DNA from 2 places in the Streptomyces sp. 5-10 genome. Region 1 is predicted to be linked to the other one. Evidence: riboswitches for the same ligand, from Rfam matches in the RefSeq annotation. Region 1 holds a riboswitch; the other holds the start of a gene.
The links. Region 1 has a riboswitch for cyclic di-AMP ahead of IEJ02_RS46275 (C40 family peptidase). Riboswitches for the same ligand answer to the same signal wherever they lie in the genome.
Positions count from the first base shown of each region.

Region 1 (5,328 bases):
GTCGAGGAGGGTGGCGGACGCGGCGCCGGTGAGGGCGAGGAGCGCGGCCGCGCGGATGGTGCCGCTGGTGAGCGAGCGCTGCTTGGGCTTCCTGTGCGACGCCACTGCGGCGGTTCACCTGGTCTTTCTTGGGCAATCCAGTTCGGGCAATCCAGGACATTCGGCAGATCCTGGACCCTTGTGGGGAACGGGCGGGCAGGTGGCAGTCCGCCGTGAGGCGGGGACCCTCGGTTGACGGGAGCGGACTGCCACCTGGAGGAGGAAGCTAGGCCGGGAAGAGGGGTCGTGCGGGGGATTGAACGGGAGTGCACGGATTTCATCGGTTCCGTGACGGCTGCTGATCGCCCGGCGAGTGGGGTGGTCGGCAGTGTGGGGCGGCCGTGATCGAAGCGGCGATAGGGGTCCACCCGGGTGCCGGGTGATGATATGTGCGCGGCTAGTCTCCGGAGCCATGGACGTACTCATTCACGTGTTCGTCGGCCTCCACATCGTCGGCATCGGCGCGCTGCTCGGCGGCTTCTTCTCGCAGCTCAAAGCCATGCGCGCGGGCGAGGCCCGGATGATCCCGGCGATGCTGCACGGCGCGCTGACCATGCTGGTGACCGGTGTGGCGCTGGTCGGGCTCAACCAGGCGGACGACAACAGCGTCAACACCGTCAAAATCGGCGTAAAGCTGGCGCTATTGGTCGTGATCCTCGGCCTGGTGTATGTGAAGCGCGACGAGGAGAAGGTAGAGTCGGCCGCCTTCGGCGCGGTGGGTGCCTTGACAACGGCAAACATCTTCATCGCCGTGCTGTGGACCTGACGAACGAATGTTCTGGGGGTAACCCAAGGAAATTGCGACACGATCCCGAGGCAACCGTTTGCACTCGCGAGCTGTCTTAGTAAAGAGCGAGGCAGTCGAGAGGAGTGGCCAATGGGGGTAGTGGGGGCAGTCAGACGTCATAGGCGGCGCGTGGGTGTGGCGCTGGGGCTGGCGGGGATGGCGGTGCCGCTCGCGGTCGCCGTCGCCGGTCCGGCGCAGGCGCAGGCACGGCCGCTGGGCAGGTCGGCCGGAACGGTGACACCGGTGAGCACGGCCGCGTCCTCGTGCACGACCACCGCTGGGCCGTACCAGAAGCAGGCCGAGCGGTTCCTGGGCCGTCCCGTGGACGGGCGGCAGTCGCGGGCGGACTGTCTCGCGATCCAGAAGTTCCAGATCGACCACGGCATCAGCCCGACGATCGGCTACGCGGGCCCGATCACCTCGGGCGTGATGAACCTCATCGGCGCCCAGAAGGCCGCCGGGCACAATCCCAACGCGGCGAAGAAGTGCCCCACCAACAAGGGCCGCATCGCCTGCGTGGACCTCACCCGGCAGCTGAGCTGGGTCCAGGACGGCTCCCGGCTGGTCTACGGGCCGGTGCCGGTGCGGTCCGGGCGAAACGGCTTCGAGACCCGCACCGGGCTGAAGAGGATCTACTGGCGGGACATCAACCACTGGTCGACGCTCTACAAGGTCGCCATGCCCTACAGCCAGTTCTTCGACGGCGGCCAGGCGTTTCACTCGATCGCCGGCAGCGTATGGTCCCCGCCCGGCTCCCACGGCTGCGTCAACATGCGTAAGGGCGACGCCAAGAAGTACTGGAGCCTGCTGAAGAACGGCGACGACGTGTACGTCTACGGGCGCAAGCCCGGCACGTGAGCCGATGGCGGTGTCGCTGAGGACGCCGCTGTGGCGCTGACGGCGCCGCTGAGGTGCTGAGGACGCCGCTGTGGAGCTGACGGCGCCGCCGCCCCGGGCTGGGCCCCGGGGCGGCGGCACGTCAGGACAGGGGGCCTACGAGGGCCGCACGCTCCCGTAGATCGGCATCTCCGTGATCGGCGCCTTCTTCACCACATCGCCCGGCTTCGGCGCGTGGATCATCATCCCGTCGCCGATATAGAGGCCGACATGGCTGATGTCGTCGTAGAAGAAGACGAGATCGCCCGGCTGGAGTTGGGACGTCGAGACGCGCGTACCGGCCTTCACCTGGTCCCAGGTGGTGCGCGGCAGCGAGATCCCGGCGGACTTCCAGGCCGCCTGCGTCAGCCCCGAGCAGTCGAAGGAGCTGGGCCCGGTCGCGCCCCAGACGTACGGCTTGCCGAGCTGTGCCTTGGCGAAGGCGATGGCCTGGGCCGCCTTGGAGCTGCCCGCCGGGGCCGAGGGCGTGGAGGGCGCCGTCGAACCGGAGCCACCCGCGTTCTGCTGCTCCTGCTGCTGTTCCTGCCGCTTCTTGCGCGCGGCCGCCTCCTGCCGCTGCTTCTCGGCCAGCTCGGCGGCCTTACGGCGGGCCTCTTCCGCCTTCTTCTTCTCGATCGCCGCCAGCCGCGCCTTCTCCTTGGCGGTCAGATTCGCCAGCAGCCGCCGCGCCTCGGTCAGCTTGTCCTGGACGGTCTTCCTCTGGATCTTCAGCTGCTTCTGCGACGCGGTCAGCGAGGCAAGGCTCTCGCCGGCCTTACCGCGCTCCTTGGCGGCCTGCGCCCGCTGCTTCTGGAAGTCGTCGACGGCCTGCTTCTGCCGGCCGGTCATCCGGTCCATCAGATGCGACTGGTCGAAGACGTCCTGCGGATCGTTGGAGAACAGCAGGGTCGCGGCGGAGCGGGCCATTCCGCCGTCGCGGTACTGGGCGGCGGCGTACTGGCCGAGCATGCGCCGCGCCTCGTTGAGCTTCTCGGTGCGCTGGGCGACGGAGTCCAGCAGCTTGTCGACCTTGGCCCGCTGCTGGTCGGTGCGCTCCTTGGCGGCGTTGTAGCGCTGGGTGGCGGCCTCCGCCTGGTGGTAGAGGGTGTCGACCTTCTCTTTCACCTTCTCGATCGACTGGGCGGCCGGCTTGGGATCGGTGGGCGCGGCGTTGGCCGACTGGGAGAGGAGGGTGACGGATGCGAGGGCGGCCGTGGTGAACCCGACGGCCGTACGGCGGCCGTGACCGGTGAGCGGGGCGGGTATGCGGTTCCGCGGCTTGCGGTGCGACGCCAAGGGAGGCGACTCCTTCCGTGGACCGCCTACCGGGTTAGCTGTCGGGTTCGGGCGGTTCGGAAGGTTGCCCTACGGCCGTGTCCGGGCGGCACTCGCGTGCCACACCGGTCGGGCCGATTCACCCCGGTGTTGCGTGGGCCCCTCCTCCCTGAAGGGGGGCTAGGAGGGCGGGTCCCCGGCTCCGGGCGCCTCACGGCGGTACCGGACTCGGCGGAGGCCGCCCGTGCCGACGTGGTTCGCCGACGGATCTTCCGGGCCGCCTGACGCAGGACGGTAGCCAACACGTGGGGCTCCTGTGAAGACTGGTGGCCGTTTTGCCCGAAACCGTTTCGTGATGTTCGGACGTCGGCTGTCAGTGGGGCGGCCTAGACTCGGGGAGCGATGAGCAGCCTCTTTGACGACAGCTTCCTGGCGGACCTCGGGCCTCCTTCGGACGAGGAGCGGCCACCGCCGCCCGAGGATTCGGCGCACCCTGGCCACGGCGGTGCCGAGGATGTGCCGCATCACCTCTTCAGCGGCGATTTCGACGCGCCCGTGCCCCGGGAGGCCCACTACCGGGACGGCGCGGCCCGCCCCGCCGTGGACCCGTCCGCCCTGCTCGAGGGGTTGAACGAGCAGCAGAGGGCCGCCGTGGAGCACACCGGCTCCCCGCTGCTGATCGTCGCGGGCGCCGGCTCCGGCAAGACCCGGGTGCTCACCCACCGCATCGCCTATCTGCTCGGCGCCCGCTCCACCCACCCCGGCCAGATCCTCGCCATCACCTTCACCAACAAGGCGGCGGGCGAGATGAAGGAGCGCGTCGAGGAGCTCGTCGGCCCGCGGGCCAACGCCATGTGGGTGTCCACCTTCCACAGCGCCTGCGTTCGCATCCTGCGCCGGGAGTCGAAGAAGCTGGGCTTCACCTCGTCGTTCTCGATCTACGACGCGGCCGACTCCAAGCGGCTGATGTCGCTGGTCTGCCGGGATCTGGACCTCGACCCCAAGCGGTTCCCGCCGAAGTCCTTCAGTGCCAAGATCTCCAACCTCAAGAACGAGCTGATCGACGAGGAGACCTTCGCGGGGCAGGCGGCGGACGGTTTCGAGAAGACGCTGGCCGAGGCGTATGTGATGTACCAGGCGCGGCTGCGCGAGGCCAACGCGCTGGACTTCGACGACATCATCATGACCACGGTCAATCTGCTCCAGGCGTTCCCGGACGTCGCCGAGCACTACCGCCGCCGCTTCCGGCACGTCCTGGTGGACGAGTACCAGGACACCAACCACGCGCAGTACACACTCGTGCGCGAGCTGGTGGGCACCGACACCGAGGAGACCACGGCCGCCGAGCTGTGCGTGGTGGGCGACGCCGACCAGTCGATCTACGCCTTCCGGGGCGCCACGATCCGTAACATCCTCCAGTTCGAGGAGGACTACCCCACCGCGCGGACGATCCTCCTCGAGCAGAACTACCGCTCGACCCAGACCATCCTCAGCGCGGCCAACGCGGTCATCGAGCGCAATGAGAACCGCCGCCCGAAGAACCTGTGGACGCAGGCCGGCGCCGGGACCGAGATCACCGGCTATGTGGCCGACACCGAGCACGACGAGGCCCAGTTCGTCGCCGACGAGATCGACCGGCTGACGGACGCGGGCGACGCCAAGGCCGGGGACGTGGCGGTCTTCTACCGCACCAACGCCCAGTCCCGTGTCTTCGAAGAGGTCTTCATCCGCGTCGGGCTGCCGTACAAGGTCGTCGGCGGTGTGCGCTTCTACGAGCGCAAGGAGGTCCGGGACGTCCTCGCCTATCTGCGGGTGCTGGCCAACCCCGAGGACTCCGTCCCGCTCCGCCGGATCCTGAACGTGCCCAAGCGCGGCATCGGGGAGCGCGCGGAGGCCATGATCGACGCGCTGTCGCTGCGCGAGAAGATCACCTTCCCGCAGGCGCTGCGCCGGGTCGACGAGGCGTACGGCATGGCGGCCCGCTCGGCCAACGCCGTCAAGCGGTTCAACACGCTCATGGAGGAGCTGCACACCATCGTGGAGTCCGGGGCGGGCCCGGCCACCGTCCTGGAGGCGGTGCTGGAGCGCACCGGCTATCTGGCCGAGCTCCAGGCGTCCACCGATCCGCAGGACGAGACCCGGATCGAGAACCTCCAGGAGCTCGCGGCCGTGGCCCTGGAGTTCGAGCAGGACCGCGGCGAGGAGAACCCCGGCACCCTCGCGGACTTCCTGGAACAGGTCGCGCTCGTCGCCGACTCCGACCAGATCCCGGACGAGGACACCGAGGGCTCCGGCGTGATCACGCTGATGACCCTGCACACGGCGAAGGGCCTGGAGTTCCCGGTCGTCTT
Region 1 is NZ_JACVYG010000098.1:5,703-11,030, reverse strand. Features, by position in the region: gene IEJ02_RS46290 (C40 family peptidase) at 1-105, opposite strand, end outside; gene IEJ02_RS46285 (hypothetical protein) at 452-805, shown strand; gene IEJ02_RS46280 (L,D-transpeptidase) at 917-1,684, shown strand; gene IEJ02_RS46275 (C40 family peptidase) at 1,820-2,998, opposite strand; cyclic di-AMP (ydaO/yuaA leader) riboswitch at 3,007-3,206, opposite strand; gene pcrA (DNA helicase PcrA) at 3,380-5,328, shown strand, end outside.

Region 2 (5,328 bases), on a different contig from region 1:
GCCTCTTGCCGCTGCTTGGCGATGTCGGAGCGCTGGGAGATGTACTGCCGCATCGGATAGGCGAGCGCCACGACGAGGGAGCAGACGACCAGCGCGAGCAGGGCGGCCCGGCCGGTCAGCCGGCCGCGGCGGCGCTTGGTGCGCACGCGGTAGACCCGGGCGGCGGCGTGCTCGCCGAGCGCCTTGAGCCTGGTCGCGGTGGAGAACCGTTCCCGATCCGCCGGCACGTCGCCTCCCCGGTGATGACTTCGCTTGGGTAACGCCGTCGAGCGACGCCGTCCCCGGCCACGGTACGGGACCGCGGCCGGGGACGGGCGTCAGACGTGTCCGCTCAGCCCTTGAAGCGCGGGAAGGCGGAACGGCCCGCGTACACCGCGGCGTCGTCGAGGATCTCCTCGATGCGCAGCAGCTGGTTGTACTTGGCCACCCGCTCGGAGCGGGCCGGGGCGCCGGTCTTGATCTGGCCGCAGTTGGTGGCGACGGCCAGGTCGGCGATGGTGACGTCCTCGGTCTCACCGGAGCGGTGGGACATCATGCACTTGTAGCCGTTGCGCTGGGCCAGCTCGACCGCGTCGAGGGTCTCGGTCAGCGAGCCGATCTGGTTGACCTTGACCAGCAGGGCGTTCGCGGTGTCGCTGTCGATGCCGCGGGACAGCCGCTCGGGGTTGGTGACGAAGAGGTCGTCGCCGACCAGCTGGACCTTGTCGCCGAGCTGCTCGGTGATGGTCTTCCAGCCGTCCCAGTCCTCCTCGTTCAGCGGGTCCTCGATGGAGACCAGCGGGTACGCGGCGACCAGCTCGGCGTAGTACGAGGTCATCTCGGCGGCGGAGCGGGACTGGCCCTCGAACTGGTAGGTGCCGTCCTTGTAGAACTCGGAGGCGGCGACGTCCAGCGCGAGCGCGATGTCCTGGCCCGGCTGGTAGCCGGCCTTCTTGATCGCCTCGACGATCAGGTCGAGGGCCTCGCGGTTGGAGCCGAGGTTCGGCGCGAAACCGCCCTCGTCGCCCAGGCCGGTGGACAGGCCGCGCTCCTTCAGCACGGACTTCAGGGTGTGGTAGACCTCGGCGCCCCAGCGCAGGGCCTCGGAGAAGGACTCCGCGCCCACGGGCGCGATCATGAACTCCTGGATGTCCACATTGGAGTCGGCGTGCGACCCGCCGTTGAGGATGTTCATCATCGGCACCGGCAGCAGATGGGCGTTCGGGCCGCCGAGGTAACGGAAGAGGGGGAGGTCGGACGCCTCGGAGGCGGCGTGCGCGACGGCGAGGGAGACGCCGAGGATCGCGTTGGCACCGAGCGAGGACTTGTCCGGGGTGGCGTCCAGGTCGAACATCGCCTGGTCGATCAGCCGCTGCTCGGTGGCGTCATAGCCGACCAGCTCGGGGCCGATCTGCTCGATCACGGCGAGGACGGCCTTCTCCACGCCCTTGCCGTTGTAGCGGTTCTTGTCGCCGTCACGGAGCTCGAGGGCCTCGAAGGCGCCGGTGGAGGCGCCGGACGGCACGGCGGCACGGCCGGTGCTGCCGTCGTCGAGGCCAACCTCGACCTCGACCGTGGGGTTGCCTCGCGAGTCGAGGATCTCGCGAGCTACGACGACGTCGATGGACGGCACGAGGTTCTCCTTCGTATGGGTCTGCGGTAGCAGCACGAGCCTAACGGGCCGGGAGGGCTGCGCCCCGCGTTCGCCCGCCCCACGAGACAGGGGCGTGACACAAAAAGCCAGATTCTGGATCAAAAATCCAGATTTCTTGTGCATTGGGAAAGCCCCGGCAGGGCGCGCCATAGTGGGCGGCACGCCCGGCCGGGGCTCGTTCTCGGGGCCGGCCTCAGGAGAGGTCCCTGGGGGGAGTCCTCAGGCCTGGGCCGTGTCCGTGGCCATGACCGAGGCCGAGGCCGTGGCCATGACCGAGGCCGAGGCCGTGGCCATGACCGAGGCCGTGGCCGTGGCTCAGCGGAGGTGCAGCTGCTGGCCCGGGAAGATCAGGTCGGCCTGCTCCACGATGTCCTTGTTCAGCTCGAAGAGCTTCTTCCAGCCGCCCTTGACGTCGTGGGCCTTGGCGATCTTGCCGAGGGTGTCGCCGGACTTGACCTTGTACTCGCCGTCACCCTTCTTGATCGGGCCACGGGTCTGCTGCCGCGCGGCGTGCTCGGGCGCGGTGTGCGGCTGTGCCTTGGGCTGCGCCTTCGGCTGGGCCGGCTGGGCGGCCGGGGCCGACTTGGTGGTCGCCGAGGACTGGCTCTGCGAGCCGGAGGGCGCGGACGGGGCGGACGGGCTGCCGCCGGAGGTCAGACCCTTGCCGCAGACCGGCCAGGCGCCCTTGCCCTGGCTGCCCAGGACCTTCTCGGCGATCTGGATCTGCTGGGCCTTGCTGGCCTTGTCCGCGGTGGAGGCGTAGGCCGTGCCGCCGTAGGCGGCCCAGGTGGAGCTCGAGAACTGCAGGCCGCCGTAGTAACCGTTGCCGGTGTTGATCGACCAGTTGCCACCGGACTCGCACTGCGCGACCTGGTCCCACTGCGAGGTGGTGGCCGCGGAGGCGGAGGTCGCCCCGATGAGCGGTGCCGCCACGGCGGCACCGGCGAGACCGGTGAGCGCGGCGATACGGGTGGCCTTGGAGGGGCGGCGGTGCTTCCCGTTGGACTTGAGCATTTTGGTTCGTTTCCTCACCGACGCCTACGAGGTGAGCTGTCGGGTTCGGACGTGAGTTGCCCGGCCGGTCACGATGGTCGCTCCCGGCTTCACCCCTAGCCGACGAGCCCGTTTCCACAGGCCATTCGGCACCTACCTTGGGTCCCCCGCTCCTGCCTTCGGCGCTGACGCGTCGGTTCCCCCCGACCGCCGGCAGGATTCGGCGTGACGATCGACGGTGCCCGCGGTGGCGAGCGGAAAGACGTTAAACACACCTTCCAAGAAGGTTCAAACACCCCAAGGGCAGTGAATGGGGCTGTAATTGATCTCACCCGGCCCACATCCGCGCAGGTGGGGCCGGGTGAGGAGGGATCGGACACGAGGTGCGGCCCGTAAAATGTGACGAGATGTATGTCTCACCGGGCCCAGATCGGGCAATTCCCCCCGAATCACTGCTCCCTGATGGTGAGGTCAAGTCGCTGACCAGGGATGATCAGATCGGGGTCGGTTCCGATGAGGTCCTCGTTGGATTCGTAGAGCTCTTTCCAACCCCGGGCCACATTCTGGTGCTCGGCGATCCCTGACAGGCTGTCACCGCGGCGAACAGTGTAAGCGTCGCCCGTGGCGCTCTCGTCGCGGTCCGACGCGCCGCGCGAGGCATGGCGCCCGGAGGGCCGTGCGCTCCCCGCGTCGCCGTCGTCGGCCCGCTCCCCGGCGTCCGGGTCGCCGCGGTGGCGGCCGGAGGGCGCGGGGTCGGCGGAGGGGTCCGCCGAGGGGTCCCTGGAGCCGTCCGACGCCGAGGGGGTGTCCGAGCCCGAGGGGCCGTCCGACGCCGGGTCGTCCGACGCGGAGCCGTCCAGACCGTCGGGGGACTTGGAGGTGTGGGGCGCCTCCGGGTCCTCGGCCGACCCGGAAGCGTCCGGCGCGTCCGGCTTGTCGGCGCTGCCGGACGTCCCCGAGCGGTCCGCGTCCGAGGAGGAGCCGTCCCGCCCCCGGTCCCCCAGGTCGCCCCCGTCACGGCCCGTCCCCGGGTCCGGGGTGGCCGTGCCGCCGGGGTCCACATCGGGGGCGCCGCCGCCGTCGGTGAGCCCGGCGCCCAGCGCACAGCTCGGCCAGGCGTCGGGGCCGCGGTCGCCGAGGATCGCCTCGGCGACGGATATCTGCTGGGAGCGGCTGGCGAGGTCGGGGCGCGGGGCGTACTCCGTGCCGCCGTACTTCTTCCACATGTCGAGGGTCAGCTGGAGCCCGCCGTAGAAGCCGTTGCCCTCGTTGGCGCTCCACATACCGCCGCTCTCGCACTCGGCGACGTGATCCCATGTGGTGGTCTGGGCGGCCTGTGCGCCGGCCGCCCCGAAGAGGGGCATGGCGAGGCCCGCTCCCGTGACCCCCGCCGCCACGATGATGGCCGGGGCCTGACGGGGGCGACGGTGTCGACCATTACCGGAACGCATGCGATTGACCTCTCTTATGGCGCTATCGCGCTACGGCGACAAGGTTCGCCGGTGAACATAGCGAGGGCACTCGATCATCACAAGGCGATGTATCCCAGGTCACGCCAAGGTCACACGGCTGATCATTCGTCACGTATGTCCGGCCGTACGGGCCTTGGGGGCCTCGGCCGCCCGTCTCCTCAGGTCTCAGCCGTCCGCGGAATTCCAGGTCACCGGGAGCGTGCGCAGCCCGCGCATGATGAGCCCGCCGCGCCACCGCAGATCGTCCGGATCCAGCGCGAGCCGCAGCCCGGGCAGCCGCCGCAGCAGGGTGGCGATCGCGGTCTGGGCCTCCAGCCGGGCCAGCGGGGCGCCCAGACAGTAATGGATGCCGTGGCCGTAGCCGAGGTGCTGGTTGTCCCGGCGGGTGAGATCGAGCACGTCCGGCTCCGCGAACCGCTCGGGGTCCCGGTCAGCCGCGGCGAGCACCACCAGCACCGGCTCCCCCTCGGCGATGCGCTGCCCGGCGAGGGTGAGCGGCTCGGTGGCGAACCGCCAGGTGGCGATCTCCACGGGTCCGTCGTAGCGGAGCAGTTCCTCGACCCCGGCGGCGAGCAGCCGCTCGTCCCCTTCTTCCAGGGCCCGCTGCATGAGGGCGCGCTGCTCCGGATGGCGCAGCAGCGCGTAGACGCCGTTGCCGATGAGATTGACGGTCGTCTCGAAGCCGGCGAAGAGAAGGATGAAGGCCATGGCCGCGGCCTCGTTCTCGGTGAGGTGCTCCCCGTGGTCGCTGGCCCGGATCAGCCCCGAGATCAGGTCCTCCCCGTCCTCTTCTTCCGCGCGCTCCGCGAGCTCCAGGCGCTTGCGGTGGATCAGCTCGCCCAGATACGCGCGGATCCTCTTCACGGCGCGGGCCACTCCGCCGCGCGGGCCCCCGCCGTGCCGGATCATCGCGCCCGCCCAGTCCCGGAAGTCGTCCTGATCCTCGCGCGGCACCCCGAGCAGATCGCAGATGGCGTAAATAGGGAGGGGGAAGGCGAACTCATGGATGAGGTCCGCCTCTCCCCTCTCTTCGAAGGCGTCGATGAGCTGATCGGTGAGGGTCCGCACCCGGGGGGCGAACGCGGCCACCCGGCGCGGGGTGAACGCCTTCGACACCAGCCGCCGCAGCCGGGTGTGGTCCGGAGGGTCGATATTGAGCAGATGTGTCATCAGATCGGCGCGCCGCTCCCCCGGGATGCCCACCTTGCCCTTGGCATGGGCCGCCGCGCT
Region 2 is NZ_JACVYG010000070.1:14,531-19,858, forward strand. Features, by position in the region: gene IEJ02_RS42795 (FtsB family cell division protein) at 1-227, opposite strand, end outside; gene eno (phosphopyruvate hydratase) at 332-1,612, opposite strand; gene IEJ02_RS42805 (LysM peptidoglycan-binding domain-containing protein) at 1,949-2,647, opposite strand; cyclic di-AMP (ydaO/yuaA leader) riboswitch at 2,654-2,821, opposite strand; gene IEJ02_RS42810 (transglycosylase family protein) at 3,076-3,990, opposite strand; gene IEJ02_RS42815 (cytochrome P450 family protein) at 4,264-5,328, opposite strand, start outside.
Region 2: linked by a shared signal. The riboswitch ahead of IEJ02_RS42805 (LysM peptidoglycan-binding domain-containing protein) and the one ahead of IEJ02_RS46275 (C40 family peptidase) in region 1 are both predicted to bind cyclic di-AMP.